DNA from 4 places in the Aquabacterium sp. A3 genome. Region 2 is predicted to be linked to each of the others. Evidence: predicted binding sites of a transcription regulator. Region 2 holds the regulator's gene; each other region holds the start of a gene.
What was found. The regulator sigma-54, encoded in region 2, starts transcription at its own class of promoters, with help from an activator protein. The targets are predictions, from matches to a motif close to TGGCANGNAANCTGCTTT.

Region 1 (4,740 bases), on a different contig from region 2:
TGTCGTGCTGCTGGAAAGCCATCAGCACGACCTCGTGCATGGCGACGTCATCCTCATGTGTTCTGATGGCCTGTCCGACATGCTGACCGACCCCGAGATCGCTGGTGTCCTGGCCGCCTACCCCCACAGCCTGCCCGAGATGGGCGAGGCGCTGGTGTCGGCCGCCAATGAGGCCGGCGGTCGGGATAACATAGCTGTTGTGCTGGTGCGAGCTCAGGGAGACGCCGACCCCGCACCCCGGTCATGGTGGCCCTTCAAGCGCCTGGGCGGCTGAACAAGAACATCACAAGCATCACCGAGCCAAAAAAGAGGTTCCGCATGGGAAAACTGGTCGTTTCACTCGATGGGGTCGTCATCAAGGAGGTGCAGGTCACCAAAGACCGCACCTCGCTGGGCCGACGGCCCTACAACGACATCGTGATCGACAACCTGGCGGTCAGCGGTGAGCATGCGGTGCTGCAGATGGTGGGCAGCGATGTGTTCATCGAAGACCTCAACAGCACCAACGGCACGTACATCAACGGCAAGGCCGTCAAAAAACAACTGCTGGCGCACAACGACACGATCGAAATCGGCAAGTACAAGATCAAGTACCTGCTTGACGAGGTGCCCGACTATGAAAAGACCATGATCATGCGGCCGGGCAGCATGCCGCCGCCCGTGTCGGCGCCGGCCTCGGCTGGCAGCCGTCCAGCGGGGGCACCGGCCACGGGCTTTGGCAGCACGCTCACGGGCGGCTTGGGCACGGGCTTTGGTGGCCTGCCCTCCCAGACCTCGGCGTCCATCAAGGTGCTCAATGGGGCTGCTGCGGGCCGCGAAGTCATGTTGACCAAGGTGGTCACCACCGTGGGCAAGCCTGGTGTGCAGGTGGCCTCCATCACCAAACGGCCTGGAGGCTATGTGTTTGCCCACGTGGAAGGCACATCGCGCCCCACCGTGAACGGCCAGTCGGTGGAAGGTGACCCGGTGCAACTCAAGAGCGGCGACGTCATCGAGTTGGCTGGCACCCAGATGCAGTTCGTGCAGGCTTGAGCCATTTGCCGGAGCCTCCGTGATACGCGTCCTGGGTTGCTCCGGTTCCATCGCGGCCCGCTGTCACACCACGGCATTTCTGCTGGACGACGACATCCTGATCGACGCCGGCAGCGGTGTGGGCGAACTGCGGCTGGACGAGCTGGCACGCATCGACCACATCCTGATCACGCACAGCCACCTGGATCACGTGCTGTCCATCCCGCTGCTGGCCGACAGTGTGATCAAGCTGCGCATGGGCGGCGGTGGGCCCCAGACCCTGCGGCCCATCCACGTGCACGCCTTGCCGGAAACCCTGCAGGCCCTGCGCGACCACCTGTTCAACGGGGTGATCTGGCCAGACTTCACCCGCCTGCCCAGTGCCAGCCACCCAGTGTTGGTGCTGCATGAACTGGCGCTGGGGCAGACCCTGCGCTTTCCAGCCCGTGGAGGGCTGGACGAGCGTGCGGTGCACGTGCTGCCCGCCGCCCACACCGTGCCCGCCGTGGGCTACGCGGTGGACACGCCCCAGGGCTGGTGGGTGTTCACCGGCGACACTGGCCCCAACCCGGCCTTGTGGCAGGCCCTGAATGGCCAACGCATTGCCCAGTTGGTGATTGAAACCGCCTTTGGCGACGAAGAAGCCCACCTGGCCATGATCAGCGGCCACCTGGCCCCGCAGACCCTGGCCCGCGAGCTGGCCCAACTGGACGGCGAAGTCAGCGTCTACATCACCCACCCCAAGCCCGGCGAGGTGCCTGCCGTGCTCTCGCAGATCCGCGCGCTGGACAGCCGCCACCGCATCGAGCCGCTGCGCGAGGGGCAGCGGTTTCATGTGCCGGCCGAAGGCTGACAAGAATTGTCAGCTGGGGTGGGTGGGTTGACAAAAATGGGCTCACAACCAGACACAAACCTGACGTGGGGCGTCGACTTGGCGCCCTCGACCACAGGAAAACGTGTGCCAGATCACGCTTTTTTCTGGCCTTCAGCCTGGCACGGCGCCTGCACCATGTTCATCGCACGGCGGTGACGCATCACCGCCTCCCTGTTCCAGTAGACGGGCCTGGCGCCCAGAGGAGTTGATGATGAAGCAAGTGCAAAAGGGCTTTACCCTGATCGAACTGATGATCGTCGTGGCGATCATCGGCATTTTGGCGGCTGTGGCGATTCCGCAGTATCAGAACTACGTGGCGAAGTCGCAGGTGTCCCGCGTGATGGGCGAAACCGGTTCGCTGAAAACAGCGGTTGAAACCTGCATGCTGGATGGCCTTGCCGAGGCAGATTGCCAACTGGGCGCCACGGTCAGCAACTTGCTGGGTGAAGGTGGTGGCGGTGACGCCGGTGGTGACGCCGGTGGTGGCGGTGGTGGCGGTGGCGTGGACACTGGCGTGGCCGGCCTTGTGGTTACCTATGACCTGGACGCAGGCACAGCCAGCATTGAAGCCTCCTTCGGTGGTAATGCCGCCTCACCGCTGCGTGAGCAGTCCCTGACATGGGCGCGCACTGCTGAAGGCGCCTGGGGTTGTACAACCACCGTAGAAGCCCAGTTCCGTCCGGCTGGCTGTGGTGCTGTCCAGTAACTTTAGATCGCCAACGTTCTAACGACCCTGCACTCCCGATGATCGTGTGACGCAGATCATCGGGGGCGCGGAAAAAAACGCCCCTCTCCAGGGGCGTTTTTGTTGAGATGCACCGCCTGTTGTGGAGGCAAGTCATGGCCATCGGCATCAAACGATTCGTCGTCGTTTCGTTGATTGTCTTGCCGGTGTTGGCGCTGGCGGCCTTGGTGGATGTCTGGGTCAAGGACCAACATGCGGTACTTCGATTCATCTATCCGCTGGAAGCAGCGCTGCTCAAAACACAGGTTCGTTGTTCGGCACATGCACCGGGCTGGCTGAGGGATATTCCGCCCCTGGCGATGAATGTATTTGGCGCGTTGGCAGGGCAGGTGGCCTATCGTTCGCCGGATGGCCAAATTCATCACTGTGAACATGGATGGGCCGGAGGCCTGTTTCGGTCTCCCGCCGTGTCGGCAGAGACCCGGTTTCGCTATGCGAGCCTGACCAAGTTGCTCACCGCAGATTCTGTGCTGCGTCGAGTGCAGTCCGGGAGTCACCACCTGAGTGATCGTTTGGTTGAGCTTGTGCCCGAATGGCGTTCAACCATTGATGCCCGTGTGGCCGACATCACGATTGAGCAACTGTTGCGTCATCGCGCGGGCTTTGATCGCATGCGGAGCCTCGATCCGATGACCATTCACAAGACAAAGCCTTGGTGCCCTGGTGATTTGTCTCGCGCGGGCGATCTTCGCCTGGATTTTGACCCAGGTAGTCGCAGTGCGTACGCGAATCTGGGTTACTGCATGCTCGGTGTATGGCTGCAGCGCGTCGAGGGGGTGTCTTACCGAGCGCTGATGGAAAGAGATCACGGCCTGCAGGCCCGTGGCATGCGTTTCATCGATGGGCCGTACTTGGCAGACGAAGTGCGGTACGACTTTCGCAACAGTTCTTTTTACGCAGAGAACTACCACCGGTATTTTGATTTTCAGGCCTTGTCTTCATCGGCAGGGCTGTCTGGATCTGCGGTGGCCATGGCGGGGCTTCTGGCTGATCTGATCCATCGGCAGCCACTGAACATCTTGTCGAAGGATGACGCACAGTGCAACGCCCACGAGATATTGTCCTGCCGGTCACTTGGCGCGATGGTGTCGCGCTGGTCAGGCAGCCCTTGGGTCATCCACAGCCACGGCGGTACCTTGTATGGGGCGTCGGCCCAGGCCCTGATGGACAACGATGGCGGTGTATTGGTGATGCTTGGAAATGGCATGCCGTCTGATTGGAATCAGGCCAGTCATGAGTTTCTTTCGAGTGTTCACGAGTTGTATCGATGGCATCGAAAGCCGCCGAAAAGCTCATGAGGCCCTGACATGTCCATGCCCTACAACCCTGCTCTGGATGGGATTCGCGCGCTGGCCGCCATCACGGTGGCGGCGATACATGCGCGTGCGCCTGGCCTGACCGCAGGCTTCTTTGGCGTCGATGTGTTTTTTGTGCTCTCCGGTTACCTGATCACGCGGCTGTTGTGGCTGGAGCATCAAGCCACCCATACCGTGGATTGGCGATCGTTCATGCGTCGTCGATGGGCACGTCTGTGGCCGGCATTGGTTGTTTTTCTTTTGGTCTATTTGGCCGTGGCCCCTTGGTTGTGGCCTTCGATTCCGTTGGCCAAGCACATGCAGGATGCGGGGCTCACTGCGGTGTATGTCGTGAACTGGTCTCCCTCATGGGGTGGTGGCGTTTCTGTGCTGGGACATGTCTGGAGCCTGGCGGTGGAGATGCAGTTTTATGCGGTCTGGCCCCTGCTTTTCGTTCTATTGATGAAGCTGCCCAGACGTACGCTGCTGCCATCGCTGCTGGTGTTGTACGTCGCATCCACGGCGTGGCGGTGGTGGGGGGCCGAGCATCTGCCGCGTTTGTGGGATGTTTACGTCAGAACCGACATGCATTGCAGTGGCTTGCTGTTGGGTTGCATGTTGGGTGTTTGGAATCGACGACTGCCACAAGCGTGGGCATGGCCTGGTTTGGTGATTCTGGGGCTTGCCATGACGTTCTTCAGCTCAGCGTGGTTGCCAACAGTGCAATACGGTTTCACTGTCGCTGAGCTTGGGGCGGCCATGCTGTTGATGGCCCGACCCCCTTGGCTTGGGGTGCCGTGGCTGGCTTGGGTGGG
Region 2 (4,740 bases):
GTCGAAGTGCGGCAAAACCCCGGTGGCACCCAGACGGCCGTGGCCTCTGGTGGGCAAGAGGGGCGGGCCTACTTCCGGCAAAAGCGTGAAGGTCTCAATGAGTTCATCGAAGGCGAGGCCCTGCGCATCACCTACGACGGCGTGCAGGATCTGGTCGTGTTTTCCGGGCGCGCCGTCATGCGTCGGCTCTCTGGTGGGCAGGCCGCTGACCGGGTCTCGGGCGACACCATCACCTACGACAACAAAACAGGTGTCTTCCAGGTGGCCGGTGCACCTGCTGCCAACAGTGGCGCCAGCCGTGGCCGCGTGCAGGGCGTGATCACGCCTCGCAGCGACGCCCCCAATGCAGCCGGGCCAGCCGGGCGTTGAGCACATGAGCGATCCTCGCCCCCCCACTCCCGGCGACGCCACCACGGCCCGTCTTCACGCTCAGGGCTTGCGCAAACGTTACGGTGCCCGCACGGTGGTGCACGACGTGCACGTGTCGGTGGGCGCCGGCGAAGTGGTGGGCCTGCTGGGCCCCAACGGCGCAGGCAAAACCACCTCGTTTTACATGATCGTGGGGCTGGTTCGGGCTGACGCCGGCACCATCGACATCGACGGTGAACGGGTCGAGCGCCTGCCCATCCACCAACGCGCACGTCGCGGCCTGAGCTACCTGCCCCAGGAGGCCTCGATCTTTCGAGCCCTCACGGTCGAAGAAAACATCCGCGCGGTGCTGGAGTTGCAGCACGACGCGCAAGGCCGACGGCTGTCCGAGGCCGAGCTGCGCCAACGGCTCGACACCCTCTTGCAAGACCTCAGCATCGAGAAGCTGCGCTCCAGCCCCGCCATGGCCTTGTCGGGCGGCGAGCGTCGCCGTGTCGAGATCGCGCGTGCCTTGGCCACCCAGCCGCGCTTCATCCTGCTGGACGAGCCCTTTGCCGGGGTCGATCCCATCGCCGTCATGGAGATCCAGCGCATCATCCGTTTCCTCAAGGCCCGCGACATCGGTGTGCTCATCACCGACCACAACGTGCGTGAAACCTTGGGGATCTGTGATCGCGCCTACATCATCAGCGAGGGCCGCGTGCTGGCCGAAGGCGCCCCTGCCGAGATCATCGACAACGCCGACGTCCGCAAGGTCTACCTCGGCGAGCACTTCCGCATGTGAGGCAGCCGCGCCATGAAGCCTTCACTGCAGTTCCGGCTTTCTCAGCACCTGGCGCTCACCCCTCAGTTGCAGCAGTCCATCCGTCTGTTGCAGCTGTCCACGCTGGAGTTGCATCAGGAAGTCGAGCAAATGCTCGAACAAAACCCCTTCCTCGAGCCCGACGACGAATTTGCTTCGCTGGAAACCGCCGCCTCGCAAGAGTTCGAGCGGCAGCGGCAAGAGCAACTCAGCCGTGATGACCGCGCCACCGACACCGATGGCCCCGGCGGTGAGGCCGAACCTGCCGGCCTGGATGGGCTTGAAGCGGGCGCCACCGAGCGTGATGATTGGGAAAACGGCACCGAGCGCGATGACTTTGACGGCATCCGCGAAACGCCTTCGCGCAACAACAGCGACGACGACGACCACGACCCGCTGGAGCGCAACAGCGAGTCCATCAGCCTGCAAGAGCACCTGCGCCACCAGCTCAATGGCATGCGCCTGTCGCCCGCCGACAAGGCGGCCGTCGATGTCCTGATCGAGTCGCTCAACGAAGACGGCTACCTGGCCGACGCCCTGGAGGACGTTGCCAACAGCCTGCTGGGTGGTGAGGACGACGATGTCGACGAGGACTCGCGCGACGAACTCCTGTCGCGCCTGCGCTGCGCGCTGGGCTGGCTGCAGAGCCTGGAGCCCGTCGGCGTCGGCGCCCGCAACCTTTCCGAGTGTCTCTTGCTGCAGTTGCGCGACCAGGACGATCACCCGGCCTGCGACGTGGCCCGGGCCATCTGCCGCGATCACCTCGAACTGCTGGCCCGCCGCGACATGCGCAAGCTCATGGCGGCCACCGGTGCCGATGAGTCGCAGCTCAAGGCCGCACAGTCCCTCATCGTCAGCCTGGAGCCCAAGCCCGGCCGGGCTTTCACGCGGGCTGAGGCCAACATCATCGTGCCCGACGTCATCGTGCAAAAGTCGGGGCGTGGCTGGAAGGTGGTGCTCAACCCCGACGTCATGCCCAAGCTGCGCATCAACGACCTCTACGCCCAGGCCCTGCGTGCCAGCCGGGGCCCCCGCGGCGGTGGCGAGGGCGCGCACGCCTCGCTCAGCTCCCGCTTGCAGGAGGCCCGTTGGTTCGTCAAGAACATCCAGCAGCGCTTCGACACCATCCTGCGGGTCTCGCAGGCCATCGTCGATCGCCAGAAGAATTTCTTCACCCATGGCGAGATCGCGATGAAACCGCTGGTGCTGCGCGAAATCGCCGACGAACTCGGTCTGCACGAGTCCACCATCTCGCGGGTCACCACCGCCAAGTACATGAACACGCCCTTCGGCACGTTCGAGCTCAAGTACTTCTTCGGCTCATCGCTCAACACCGAAGCCGGCGGCAACGCCTCCAGCACCGCCGTGCGCGCCCTGATCAAGCAGCTCGTCGCCGCCGAAGACCCGGCCAAGCCCTTGTCAGACAGCCAACTCTCGTCCATGCTGGAAGAGCAGGGCATCCAGGTGGCGCGCCGCACCGTGGCCAAGTACCGCGAGGCCCTCAAGATCGCGCCCGCGAACCTGCGCAAGTCGCTCTGACGGCCCCCGCTGGCGGCCGCCGGGGGTGCCGTCATCGCTTCTCGTCACCGTTTCTTTTTGTGAACACCTCCATCTCCCTGCCCCATGCTGTTGCCATTTGAGCGAGCCATCGCCATCCTCCCCTGGCAGGACTGGGCGGCCCTGAGCCTGTTCTTCTTTGGCTGGGTTGCTTATGCCCAGTTCGCCTCGCGCCGAGCCCGGGTGCAGCGCACCTTGCTGGCCAGCACCAACCACTACCGCATGCACTGGATGGCCCAGGTCACCCACCGCGACCAGCGCATCGTGGACGCCGCCATCACCCAGAACCTGGCCAGCAGCCCCAGCTTCTGGGCGTCCACCACCATCCTGATCCTCGGGGGCTTGCTGGCGGTGCTGGGCACCCACGACCGCGCCAGTGAACTCGTCAAGGACATCCCGTTCGCCGCCCGCACCACGCTGCTCGTCTTCGACATCAAGCTGCTCATCTTGCTGTCCGTGTTCATTTACGCTTTCTTTCGCTTCACCTGGTCCATGCGCGTGTACTCCTTCGGTGCCATCCTGGTGGGGGCCGCGCCCAATGTCGACGTGTTCGACCGTGGCCAGGCCGATCGCGACGAATTCATCCGGCGCGCGGGCAAGCTCATGGGCATGGCCGCCGAGAGCTTTGCCGATGGCTTGCGCGCCTACTACATGTCGTTCGCGGTGATCGCCTGGTTCGTGTCCCCGATCTTCTTTGCCCTGGCCACCCTCGCGGTGCTCTGGATCCTCTACCGACGTGAATTCCTCTCGGACGTGCTTGCCGTGCTCAACGCCTGAGCCCGCCCCTGTCGCCGCGCCGATCGTTTGCCTCTCGCTTGCCCATGACCACCTCCGCCCCCCGTCCCCGCCGTGTCCCGGCGCCTGCCTCGCGCCCAGGCCCTTCGCGCCCGGCGCCCGCCGCCATGCCCGGGGGTGGCCATGTGGCTCCCCGTGTGCTTCATGAGCCTGTGCTTTTCCTGTCTTGCGCCAGCGGTGTCGAGCCACTCTTGCTCGACGAGGCCCGTCGCATCCTGGGGGCATCGGCGCGCCTGTCCGAGGGCCGAGGCGGCATCGAGGTGCGTCCGCCCGTCGATCTGCCCGAAGGTGCCCCCCGGCAGCAGGCGGGGCTGGAGCAGGCCATGCGCCTGAACCTCGAAAGCCGCCTGGCCCAGCGCGTCTTGTGGCGCGTGGCCGAATCCACCTACCGTCATGAAGACGACCTCTACCGCCTGGGCCGTCTCGTCGACTGGGCGCAGTGGATCACCCCCCGTCACACCCTGCGCGTGGACGTCGCGGCACGCCGCAGCCCGCTGCGAAGCCTGCAGTTCGCGGGCCTGCGCATCAAGGACGCCGTGTGCGACCACCTGCGCGAACGCACCGGCGAGCGCCCCAGCGTGGACACCCGACACCCTGACCTGGGTGTGCAGCTGTTCCTGGACGAGGCCCGCGCGCTGCTGTACATCGACACCTCCGGCGAGGCGCTCTTCAAGCGCGGCTGGCGCGATGACACTGGTGAAGCGCCGCTGAAAGAGACACTCGCTGCCGCCATGCTCGCCGCTGCCGGCTGGCAAGGGCGCCCCGAAGATGGCCCCCTGCTGGACCCCTGCTGCGGCGCGGGCACCATCCCCATCGAGGCCGCGCAAATCGCTTGCGACATCGCGCCCGGGCTGCAACGTCAGTTTGCCTTCGAGAAGCTCCTGCCGTTCAAACCCCATCTCGGCGCCTGGCAGCAACTCCGGCAGGCCGCGCGTGCGCGACAGCGTGCGCCACAGGTCGCCATCTACGCGGGCGACGTCGCATTCCGAATGACCGACTTCGCCACCCGCAACGCGGAGCGGGCTGGCGTGCGCCACGCCATCGCTTTCAAGACGGCCGATGCCCTCCAGCGACCGGCCCCATGCGCCCAGGGTGTCATGATGTTCAACCCGCCCTATGGCGAGCGCATCGACACCAAAGGCAGCGCACGCGATGCCTACCGCTCACGCAACGCCGATGAACGCACAGGCCGTGAGGGTTTCGACGACGCTGGCGCC
Region 3 (4,740 bases), on a different contig from region 2:
GTCAAGGCCGACACCGTCAAGATAAGGGCGATCAGGCGGTGTCCCTGCCCGTCCGACAGCACCAGGCGTGCACTCAGCATCAGCAAGATGGGCGTGCTCGCCACCACGGCCACACCCGTGTCGTGTGTGGTGAAGAACATCGCGGTGTAGATGAACACCAGCAAACCCGTCAGGATCAGCAGGTGCCACTGCTCGTCAAGCGCGCCCCACAAGGCGATGGAGAGCAAGGCCCAGCCCAGGCTCTGGCTCAATTCCCGCCACAGCGTGCGGGCCCGCCATCGGGGGTAGTTGTTGTCGTTGATTTGAATGTGGCGCAGGCGCCAGGGCGCCCGGGCCGCCCACGCCCACGAGCCCAGCAGCAGGGCCACCGCAGGGCCCCACGCCCACCACGGCAGGCCGCTGGCGCGGATGACCGGGCCCAGGGCCAACAGCACCAGCAGTTGGCCGGCCACGGTCCAGGCGTCCAGGCGCCAGTGTTCGCGCAGCTGGTCGATGTAGATGGCGCGGTCGTCTGCCCCCAGACCTTCGAGTGACAGCCGCAGTACCCGCATGTGTGGCGCAGCGTGCGGCGTCAGGCGGCGCTGCGGGCGCAACTGAGCACCAACTGCACCCGGTTGGCCACGCCATGGGCCTGCAAGATGGCGCTGACATGGAGCTTGACGGTCTCGGCGCTGATGCCCAGGGCCTCGGCGATCATCGGGTTGGTGGCCCCTTGCAGCAGATGGGCCATCACCTCGTGCTGACGCGGCGTGAGCGGCACCGCGCGGGGCGGTTCGGTGGGCGTGGGCACGCCGGCGCTGATGAACAGCTCGCGTGGGAAGTACAGGCCCCCAGCGGCGATCACGGACAGGGCGTGCTCGAATTGCACCAGGCTGCCCTGCTTGGGCACGAACGCACACGCCCCGTCGCGGATGCAGGCCATGGCCAGGTCAAGGTCGTTGTGCGCCGACACGATGGCCACGCGCGCCTGCGGCACCAGGCCGCGCAGGGCGATCAGGGTGGGCACGCCCTGGCTGTCCGGCAACGACAGGTCCAGCACCACCGTGTCGGGCTGCCAGCCAGAGCCCAGCGCGCCCCGGGCCTCGCTCAGGCTGCCGGCCTGCCGAATGTCTGCCAGGGGCACGGCCCGGCGCAGCACGCTGACCACCCCCTCGCGCAGCAGGGCATGGTCATCGATCACCAGGACCGCGTGGGTGTGACGAACAAGGGTGCTCATGCTGGGGCATCATCTTGAGGCACCGGCAGTGCCTTGGCCACCGCCTGAACGCGGGCCTGGTGAATCTGTGCGCCGATCTGTGGCCCTTGGCAGCCGCGCTCAAGCGCCTCGGCGGAGATCTGTGCGGTGTTCACCGACAGCGCCGCCGACAGGGCCTGTTGCAGGTGCGCCGCCTGAGGGTAAGGGCGTTCCTGCCAGCCCAGGCGGCCGCGGGCATCACACTCGCAGGCCTGCAGCACCTCCAGGAAGCGCTGTGGTTTGCGGATGGCATCACAACGCTCCAGCAGCCGCACCGTGGCCGCGGCCGACAGGCGTTCACTGCCGTGGATGTGCCCGTGCTCTCGCGCCACCACCTCGGCCAGCTCACGGCAGTCATTGGGCACGCGCAGGCGCTCGCCCACCGCCCGAATCAAGCGCACACTGCGGGCCTCATGCCCGATGTGCCTGGGCAGCACGTCGGCGGGCGTCTGCCCCTTGCCCAGGTCGTGACCCAGGCAGGCGTAGCGCACAGGCAGTGTGGCATGGAGCCGCGCACTCATGTCCATCACCATCATCGCGTGCACGCCCGTGTCGATTTCAGGGTGGTAGTCGGCCCGTTGAGGCACGCCCCACAGGGCCTCCAGCTCGGGCAACAGGCGTGCCAGCGCGCCGCAGGCCCGCAGGACGTCGAACATGCGCGAGGGCCTGATCTCCATCAGGCCCCGTGACAGCTCCTGCCACACCCGCTCGGGCACCAGGTGGTCCACCTCGCCATCGCGCACCATGCCCCGCATCAAAGCCAGGGTGTCGTCGGCCACCACAAAATCGGGCAGGCGTGCCGCAAAACGCGCCAGTCGCAGGATGCGCACCGGGTCTTCAGCGAACGCCGGCGAGACATGCCGCAGCACCCGGGCCTGCAGATCAGCGCGTCCGCCGTGGGGATCGATCAATGACCCGTCCGGGGCTTCTGCCATGGCGTTGATGCTCAGGTCGCGGCGCAGCAGGTCTTCTTCCAGGGTGACCTCGGGCGAGGCGTGCACCACAAAGCCCTTGTATCCCCGACCGCTTTTGCGCTCGGTGCGGGCCAGCGCGTATTCCTCGCCCGTGTCGGGGTGCAGGAACACCGGGAAATCCTTGCCCACGGGCCGAAAGCCCTGGGCCACCATGGCATCGGGTGTGGCGCCCACCACCACCCAGTCGCGGTCGCCGCCGGCCCGGCCCAGCAGGCGATCCCGCACAGCGCCGCCGACGAGATAAATCTTCATGGGCTGAGTGTACGGCGCGATCCAAGCTGGTGCCGGCCCCGGGGGCCAGGTGCCCCACATCAGGGCCTTGCGAAGGCGCTGGCGATGCGCCAGGTGCCAGAACGGCGCACGAACAGCGCAAGAAGGGGCGCTAAGGCGACAAACATCGCTTGGCAGGCTGGCACGCTGTGTGCATGATATGGCATACCCAATCACCACAGGAGGTCGCATGCGCCCCCACGTCCTTGCTCTCGCCGCCGCCATGTTGGCTGGCTCAGGTCTGGCTTCTGCCGCTGATCCGGTCGTTGGCACCTTCTCCGGCTCGTCCAAGTCGAACTACTACCTGTTCGACATCGAGACGGCTGGCACCTTCTCCGGGTTTGTGTTTTCCCAGACCGACATCCTGCCGGGCTACGACATCACCACGGTGATGGTCAACGGCATCCTGCTGGATGACCTGGTGCCCGCTGCGGCCGACTACTACGCCTTCAGCCTCGATGTGCTGCCCGGCACCATGTCGTTCTATGTGGCTGGCCTGTCCCTTGGTGGTGGCAGCTTCGTCGGTTCGTACACCGTCACCCCGGTGCCTGAAGCTGGCGCGGTGGCCATGGCCCTGGCCGGTGCGGGTCTGGTCGGCGGTGTGGCCGCTGCGCGTCGCCGCAAGGCCGCCTGATCACCACCTGTTCGCACTTGCCTGCAGTGACGGGGGCCTCGGGCCCCCGTTGTCACGTCGGGGTGGTGCTGGCGGCCTGCGCCAGTGCCACGTACTCTGAGACGGGCACCTCTTCAGCCCGGCGCTGCGCGTCAAAGGCCACGGGCACCTGGCGTTCGGTCAGCCACGCCCCCAGGGTGTGACGCAGGATCTTGCGGCGCTGTGAAAACGCCACCGCCACCAGTTCCTCCAGCACCTTCGGGTCGAGCGGGGCGGGGTGGCGATGGGGCACCATGCGCACCACGGCCGAGTTGACCTTCGGCGGGGGATCAAACGCGTCGGGCGGCACGTCCACCACGCACTCCATGTCGTAGCGCCACTGCATCATCACGCTCAGGCGGCTGTAGTCCTTGCCGCCGGGGGCGGCCACCATGCGGTCCACCACTTCCTTTTGCAGCATGAAGTGCTGATCAGCCACCCGGTGTGCCCATGGCAGCAGGTGAAACAGGATGGGGCTGGAGATGTTGTAGGGCAGGTTACCGATCAGGCGCAGACCGCTGCCACCATCGTGGCCCACCAGGTCGTCGGCCAGCGCGTCCACATCCACCTTCAGCACGTCGGATTCGATCACCGTGAGCTCGGGGCGCGCGCGCAAGCGGGCCGCCAGGTCCCGGTCCAGCTCGATCACGGTGAGGCGTTCACTGAGGCGCACCACCGGGTTGGTGAGGGCGCCCAGGCCCGGACCGATCTCGACCAGGCACTGGCCCGGGCGCGGGTCGATGGCCCGCACGATGTCGCCGATCACCCCCTGGTCGACCAGAAAGTTCTGGCCAAAGCGCTTGCGCGCCACATGCCCGCCACCGCCGGCCACGGCGCGCGGACGCCGTGCATCACGGCTCATCGCGGATTTCCACCCAGGCGGCCTGGCGCAGCTCTCGGGCCCACTCTTCGTAGGCGGCTTCAAAGCCCCGCTCTTTCAGGACGGCGCGTGCGGCGTCACGGCGCTGGGCCTCGCTGAGTTGCACCTCACGGCGTTCGATCAGCTGGATGAGGTGCACCCCGAAGCGGCTCACCACGGGCTGCGAGATTTCGCCAGGCTGCAGCGTGATCAGCACCTTCTCGAACTCAGGCACGTACTGGCCAGGCGACGACCAGCCCAGGTCGCCCCCACGGGCACCGCTGCCATCCTCGGAGTGCTGGCGGGCCATCTGGGCAAAGCTGGCCTGGCCTTCGATGATGCCCTTGCGGATGCCCTTCATCTTGGCCACCAGCTCGGTGGCGCCCAGCTTGGGTGTGGTGCGCAGCAGGATGTGTCGGGCGCGTTGCTGGGTGTAGCGGGCCTGAGCCACGTTTTCCCGTTCCACCAGTTTGATGATGTGGAAGCCGGCGTTGGAGCGCACCACCTGCGACACCTCGCCAACCTTCAGGCCGCGCACCGCGTTCACGAACAGGGGCGGCAGGGTGCTGGCGGGCCGCAGGCCAAAGGCGCCGCCCGATTCGAGGGTGTCGCGGTCTTCTGAGTTCTCGCGCACCAGTTGCGTGAAGTTCATGCCCACGGCGGCGCGATCACGGATCTGCTCTGCACGCTGTTGCAGCTGCCGCACGGCCAGCTCGCCGCTGCCTTCGGGCACCCGCACCAGGATGTGGGC
Region 4 (4,740 bases), on a different contig from region 2:
AGGGGCATCATTTCCTGGGTGAGGTTGTTGAAGCCACCCGGAAACAGGTTGGTGTCCACCGGTGCCAGTTTGAAGCCCGCGTTGCGCACGTCCACCGAGGTGTAGAACGGCGGCGTGTGCTCCATCCACTCCAGCCTGAACCACCGTTCGATGGCCGGCACCGATTCCAGCATGCGCTGTTCCAGTTCGTTGATGGGACCGGTGAGGGCGGTGATGAGATGGGGAACCATGGATGAGGGCTGTGCTGAAGTCGGTTGCCCATTCTAGATAAAGCCTGCCGTTGCTGCAGGACGGCGTGCGTTGCCAGTGGCCTCGCCATGAAAAAGGCCACCCGAAGGTGGCCTTTGGAGGGTGTCTGTCAGCCGGCGGGCCGGCCGACAGGCGCATCACTTGTGATACGCAGTTTCGCCGTGCGAGGTGATGTCCAGACCTTCGCGCTCTTCTTCTTCAGAGACGCGCAGGCCGATGACCAGGTCGGTGATCTTGTAGGCGATGGCAGCCACCACGCCCGACCAGATGATCGTGATCACGACACCTTCAGCCTGCACCAGCAGTTGAGAGCCGATCGAGAAGTCTTCGGCGCCGGTGCCACCCAGGCCAGGGGCAGCGAACACGCCCACCAGCAAGGCACCCACGATGCCGCCCACGCCGTGGACGCCGAACACGTCCAGCGAATCATCGGCACCCAGCATCTTCTTCAGACCGCTCACGCCCCACAGGCACAGGAAGCCCGAAGCCAGACCGATCACGATGCCGCCCATCGGGCCCACCGAGCCGCAAGCCGGGGTGATGGCCACCAGACCAGCCACAGCACCCGAAGCGGCGCCCAGCATCGAAGCCTTGCCCTTGAGCAGCAGCTCACCCACAGACCAGGCCAGCACAGCAGCGGCGGTGGCGAACAGCGTGTTGGCGAAGGCCAGACCGGCGCCGCCGTTGGCTTCCAGGTTGGAGCCGGCGTTGAAGCCGAACCAGCCCACCCACAGCAGGGCAGCGCCCACCATGGTCAGCGTCAGCGAGTGAGGCGTGAAGGCCTCTTTGCCGTAACCGATGCGCTTGCCCACCATGTAGGCGCCCACCAGACCGGCCATCGCGGCGTTGATGTGCACCACGGTACCGCCGGCGAAGTCCAGCGCGCCCTTGTCGAGCAGGTAGCCGCCCACGCCCCACACCATGTGAGCGATGGGGATGTAGCTGAAGGTGAACCACAGCACCGAGAACAGCAGCACGGCACCAAACTTGATGCGCTCGGCGAACGAGCCGACGATCAGGGCGCAGGTCAGACCGGCGAAGGTGCACTGGAAGGCGATGAAGATGAACTCGGGGATCTTCACGTTGTCGGTGAAGGTGTCGGCCAGCGAGTCAGCGGTCACGCCACTGAGGAAGACCTTCGACAGGTCGCCGATGATCAGGCCCTCGCCACCAAACGCCAGGCTGTAGCCGTAAACAGCCCACAGCACCGAGATCAGCGAGAACACCGTCAGCACCTGCATCAGCACCGACAGCATGTTCTTGCTGCGCACCAGGCCGCCGTAGAACAGGGCCAGGCCCGGCACCATCAGCATGACCAGCACGGTCGAGACCATCATCCAGGTGACGTCGCCTTTGACGACGATGGGGGCGGCAGCTTCTTCAGCCGCTGGTGCGGCCTCAGCCGGGGCAGCTTCGACAACGGTTGTTTCCACGGCGATGGCCGCGGCGGGCTCGGCGACAGCAGCATCTTGAGCGTGCGAAGTGCTCAGGAAACCGAAGGCGGCAAGTCCCAGTGCGATGGACGCAATGAGCTTTCTCATGTAAGGCCTCTTGGAAGGACAGAAAGTTGGGTGACAGCACTCACACCAAAACGGTGTGGGCCACAGGGTACGAAGGCGTGCGCTGGATCAGAGCGCATCCTTGCCGGTCTCGCCGGTGCGGATGCGGATGACCTGTTCCAGTTCAGTGACGAAGATCTTGCCGTCGCCGATCTTGCCGGTGCGGGCAGACGACTCGATGGCTTCCACCACGCGGTCGAGGATGGACTCGTCCACAGCGGCTTCGATCTTCACTTTGGGCAGGAAATCGACCACGTACTCCGCGCCACGGTAAAGCTCGGTGTGGCCCTTCTGGCGACCGAAGCCCTTGACTTCGGTCACGGTGATGCCCTGAACGCCGATGGCAGACAGGGCCTCACGCACTTCATCAAGCTTGAATGGCTTGACGATGGCGGTCACCATTTTCATGGTTGTTTCTCCGGTGAGGTTGGCAAAAAAATCGGACGAAGCGTTTACTGCATGAACCATGCCAGGGCCGCTGACCCAGGGGCACGCCGAGGAAATGACCACCTTGCCGCGCGACTGGCTGCATTGAGCGTCAAGCTGGTGCAGGCGCACTAAATTGGTGCAAAAGTGTGTCTGTGTGCTACCCGGTGCAGCGCAGACGCTCAGAAACGCAGCGTTGCACAGATGTTGTGCGTTGCGCATGGCGGTAAACGCCCAGGTCACTGTTGCGGTGCACGTTGGTGGGCGTGCTGGCCGGCGTGTGGGTGCCTGAGGCGCCGGTGTCGCCGTTGTTGCCATGGGGGCACACGCCCTTCAGGGGGCTGTCCGGGCAAAGGGGCACTGACTAGCATGCGGCAGCATGTCTTTAGCGATTGTTCACAGTTGTGCCCTGGATGGGCTGCATGCTCCGCGTGTGACGGTCGAGGTGCACCTGGCCAACGGCCTGCCCTCATTCACCCTGGTGGGGCTGGCCGACACCGAGGTCAAGGAGGCGCGTGAGCGTGTGCGTGCGGCCCTGAGCAATTGCGGGCTGTCGTTTCCCTTCAATCAGCGCATCACGGTCAACCTGGCGCCGGCAGACCTGCCCAAGGAGTCTGGTCGCTTTGACCTGCCGATCGCCGTGGGCATCCTGGCGGCGATGGGCGAACTCGATGCCGCACGCCTGCAGGGTCTGGTCTTGGCCGGTGAGCTGTCGCTGGGTGGTGAGCTGCGCGCCATCCGGGGCGGCTTGCCCATGGCCCTGGGCCTGAGCCGTGGCGAGCCGGCGCGTGCGCTGGTGCTGCCCATGGCCAGTGCCCAGGAGGCCGCACTGGTCGATGGTGTGACCGTGTACGGTGCGAGCCACCTGGCCGATGTGGTCGCGGCCCTCAAGCCCGGCGATGCCGGCGGGGCTCAGGGCTGGGTGCGTGTGGCGCCCGCCGCGCGCCCGCCTGCGGCGGCCAGCGGCCCTGATTGGCGAGACGTGCGCGGGCAGGGGGCTGCCAAGCGCGCGCTGGAGGTGGCTGCCGCGGGCGGACATTCGGCCCTGCTCGTGGGGCCACCAGGCACGGGCAAGTCGATGCTGGCCCAGCGACTGGCCAGCATCTTGCCCCCGTTGTCATCACAAGAGGCGCTGGAGTCGGCGGCCGTGCTCAGTCTGGCGGGTCAGTTTGACGCGGCCGCCTGGCAACGACGCGTGGTGCGCAGCCCCCATCATTCGGCCTCGGCGGCGGCCTTGGTGGGGGGCGGTGCGCCGCCGCGACCCGGCGAGATCTCGCTGGCGCACCACGGAGTGCTCTTCCTGGACGAGTTGCCCGAGTTTCCCCGTCCGGCCCTGGAGGCCTTGCGTGAGCCCCTTGAAACCGGTCACATCGCCATCGTGCGTGCTGCGCGTCGTCAAACCTTTCCGGCGCGGTTTCAGCTGGTGGCGGCCATGAATCCCTGCCCCTGTGGCCACCATGGCAACCCCCTGAAGGCCTGCCGCTGCACGCCCGAGCAGGTGGGGCGTTACCAGTCCCGGTTGAGTGGGCCGCTGCTGGATCGCATCGATGTGCAGGTGGAGGTGCCGGTGCTGCCGCCTGCCGTGCTGGCCGCCGCACCCGATGGCGACACCACCGAGACCGTGGCGGCGCGCGTGAAGTCCGCCCGTGAGCGGCAGTGGCGACGCCAGTCGTGCCTCAACACCGATCTGGCTGGAGAGGCGCTGGACACCCATGCTGGCCTGACCGAGCCCGCCCGGGCGCTGCTGGCCAAGGCGTGCGAGCGGATGGGGTGGTCGGGCCGGGCTTACCACCGCGTCATGCGACTGGCGCGCACGATCGCCGACCTGACGGCCGACGATCAGGTGCAGCCGGCGCACGTGGCAGAGGCCGTTCAGTACCGTCGCAGCCTCGGTGTGAGCCCCTGACGCCTGGTGCCACGTGCACTAAACTTATCGGGCAATTCGCGTCAAGAATGGAGACTGATCATGCGTGGTGTGCGTCGTGTGTCTGCGGTGGTGGTTCGCCCTGTGGTGATGGGGCTGTTGATGGCCTCAGCGGGGCTGTTGGTGCCGTGCTCGGTGGCGCGTGCCCACGATGGCCATCACCCCGAGGCGTCCGCCACCGAGGCGGCGCCCGTGTTGGTGCAAGGGGCCTGGATCCGGGCCACGGTGCCTGGCCAGACGGCCACGGGCGGGTTCATGACCTTGCGCGCCCAGCGCGACCTCACGCTGGTGGGCTTTCGCAGCCCGGCAGCGCCTCATGCCGAACTGCATGAAATGGCCATGGACGGCGACGTGATGCGCATGCGGGCGGTGGCCCAACTGCCTTTGCCTGCTGGCAAGGACGTGGCCTTGCGTCCTGGCGGGCATCACCTGATGTTGATGGGTTTGACCCAGGCGCTGCCTGCCGGTCAGGATGTGACCCTGGAGCTGCTACTGAAAGACGCCCAAGGCAAGACCGTGGTGCAGTCGGTGAAGGTGCCGGTGAGCGGCAAGATGCCTGCGCCGCAACCTGGTGGCGCCTCG

Region 1: WNB94_RS10530 (pilin) is a predicted target of sigma-54. The motif match lies at 2,003-2,020, and genes of this name have one in related genera.
Region 3: WNB94_RS06790 (PEP-CTERM sorting domain-containing protein) is a predicted target of sigma-54. The motif match lies at 2,619-2,636, and genes of this name have one in related genera.
Region 4: glnK (P-II family nitrogen regulator) is a predicted target of sigma-54. The motif match lies at 2,263-2,280, and genes of this name have one in related genera.

What each region holds. Positions count from the first base shown of each region.
Region 1 is NZ_JBBPEV010000002.1:293,691-298,430, forward strand. It holds gene WNB94_RS10515 (Stp1/IreP family PP2C-type Ser/Thr phosphatase) at 1-274, shown strand, start outside; gene WNB94_RS10520 (FHA domain-containing protein) at 319-1,032, shown strand; gene WNB94_RS10525 (MBL fold metallo-hydrolase) at 1,052-1,864, shown strand; gene WNB94_RS10530 (pilin) at 2,094-2,591, shown strand; gene WNB94_RS10535 (serine hydrolase domain-containing protein) at 2,726-3,928, shown strand; gene WNB94_RS10540 (acyltransferase family protein) at 3,938-4,740, shown strand, end outside.
Region 2 is NZ_JBBPEV010000006.1:1,483-6,222, reverse strand. It holds gene lptA (lipopolysaccharide transport periplasmic protein LptA) at 1-369, shown strand, start outside; gene lptB (LPS export ABC transporter ATP-binding protein) at 374-1,153, shown strand; gene WNB94_RS15750 (RNA polymerase factor sigma-54) at 1,166-2,710, shown strand; gene WNB94_RS15745 (DUF599 domain-containing protein) at 2,795-3,505, shown strand; gene WNB94_RS15740 (THUMP domain-containing class I SAM-dependent RNA methyltransferase) at 3,631-4,740, shown strand, end outside.
Region 3 is NZ_JBBPEV010000001.1:1,526,657-1,531,396, reverse strand. It holds gene WNB94_RS06805 (ATP-binding protein) at 1-551, opposite strand, end outside; gene WNB94_RS06800 (response regulator) at 572-1,216, opposite strand; gene WNB94_RS06795 (multifunctional CCA addition/repair protein) at 1,213-2,460, opposite strand; gene WNB94_RS06790 (PEP-CTERM sorting domain-containing protein) at 2,669-3,112, shown strand; gene rsmA (16S rRNA (adenine(1518)-N(6)/adenine(1519)-N(6))-dimethyltransferase RsmA) at 3,165-3,992, opposite strand; gene WNB94_RS06780 (peptidylprolyl isomerase) at 3,982-4,740, opposite strand, start outside.
Region 4 is NZ_JBBPEV010000001.1:1,034,850-1,039,589, reverse strand. It holds gene gshA (glutamate--cysteine ligase) at 1-230, opposite strand, end outside; gene WNB94_RS04580 (ammonium transporter) at 387-1,790, opposite strand; gene glnK (P-II family nitrogen regulator) at 1,878-2,216, opposite strand; gene WNB94_RS04570 (YifB family Mg chelatase-like AAA ATPase) at 2,614-4,140, shown strand; gene WNB94_RS04565 (copper chaperone PCu(A)C) at 4,201-4,740, shown strand, end outside.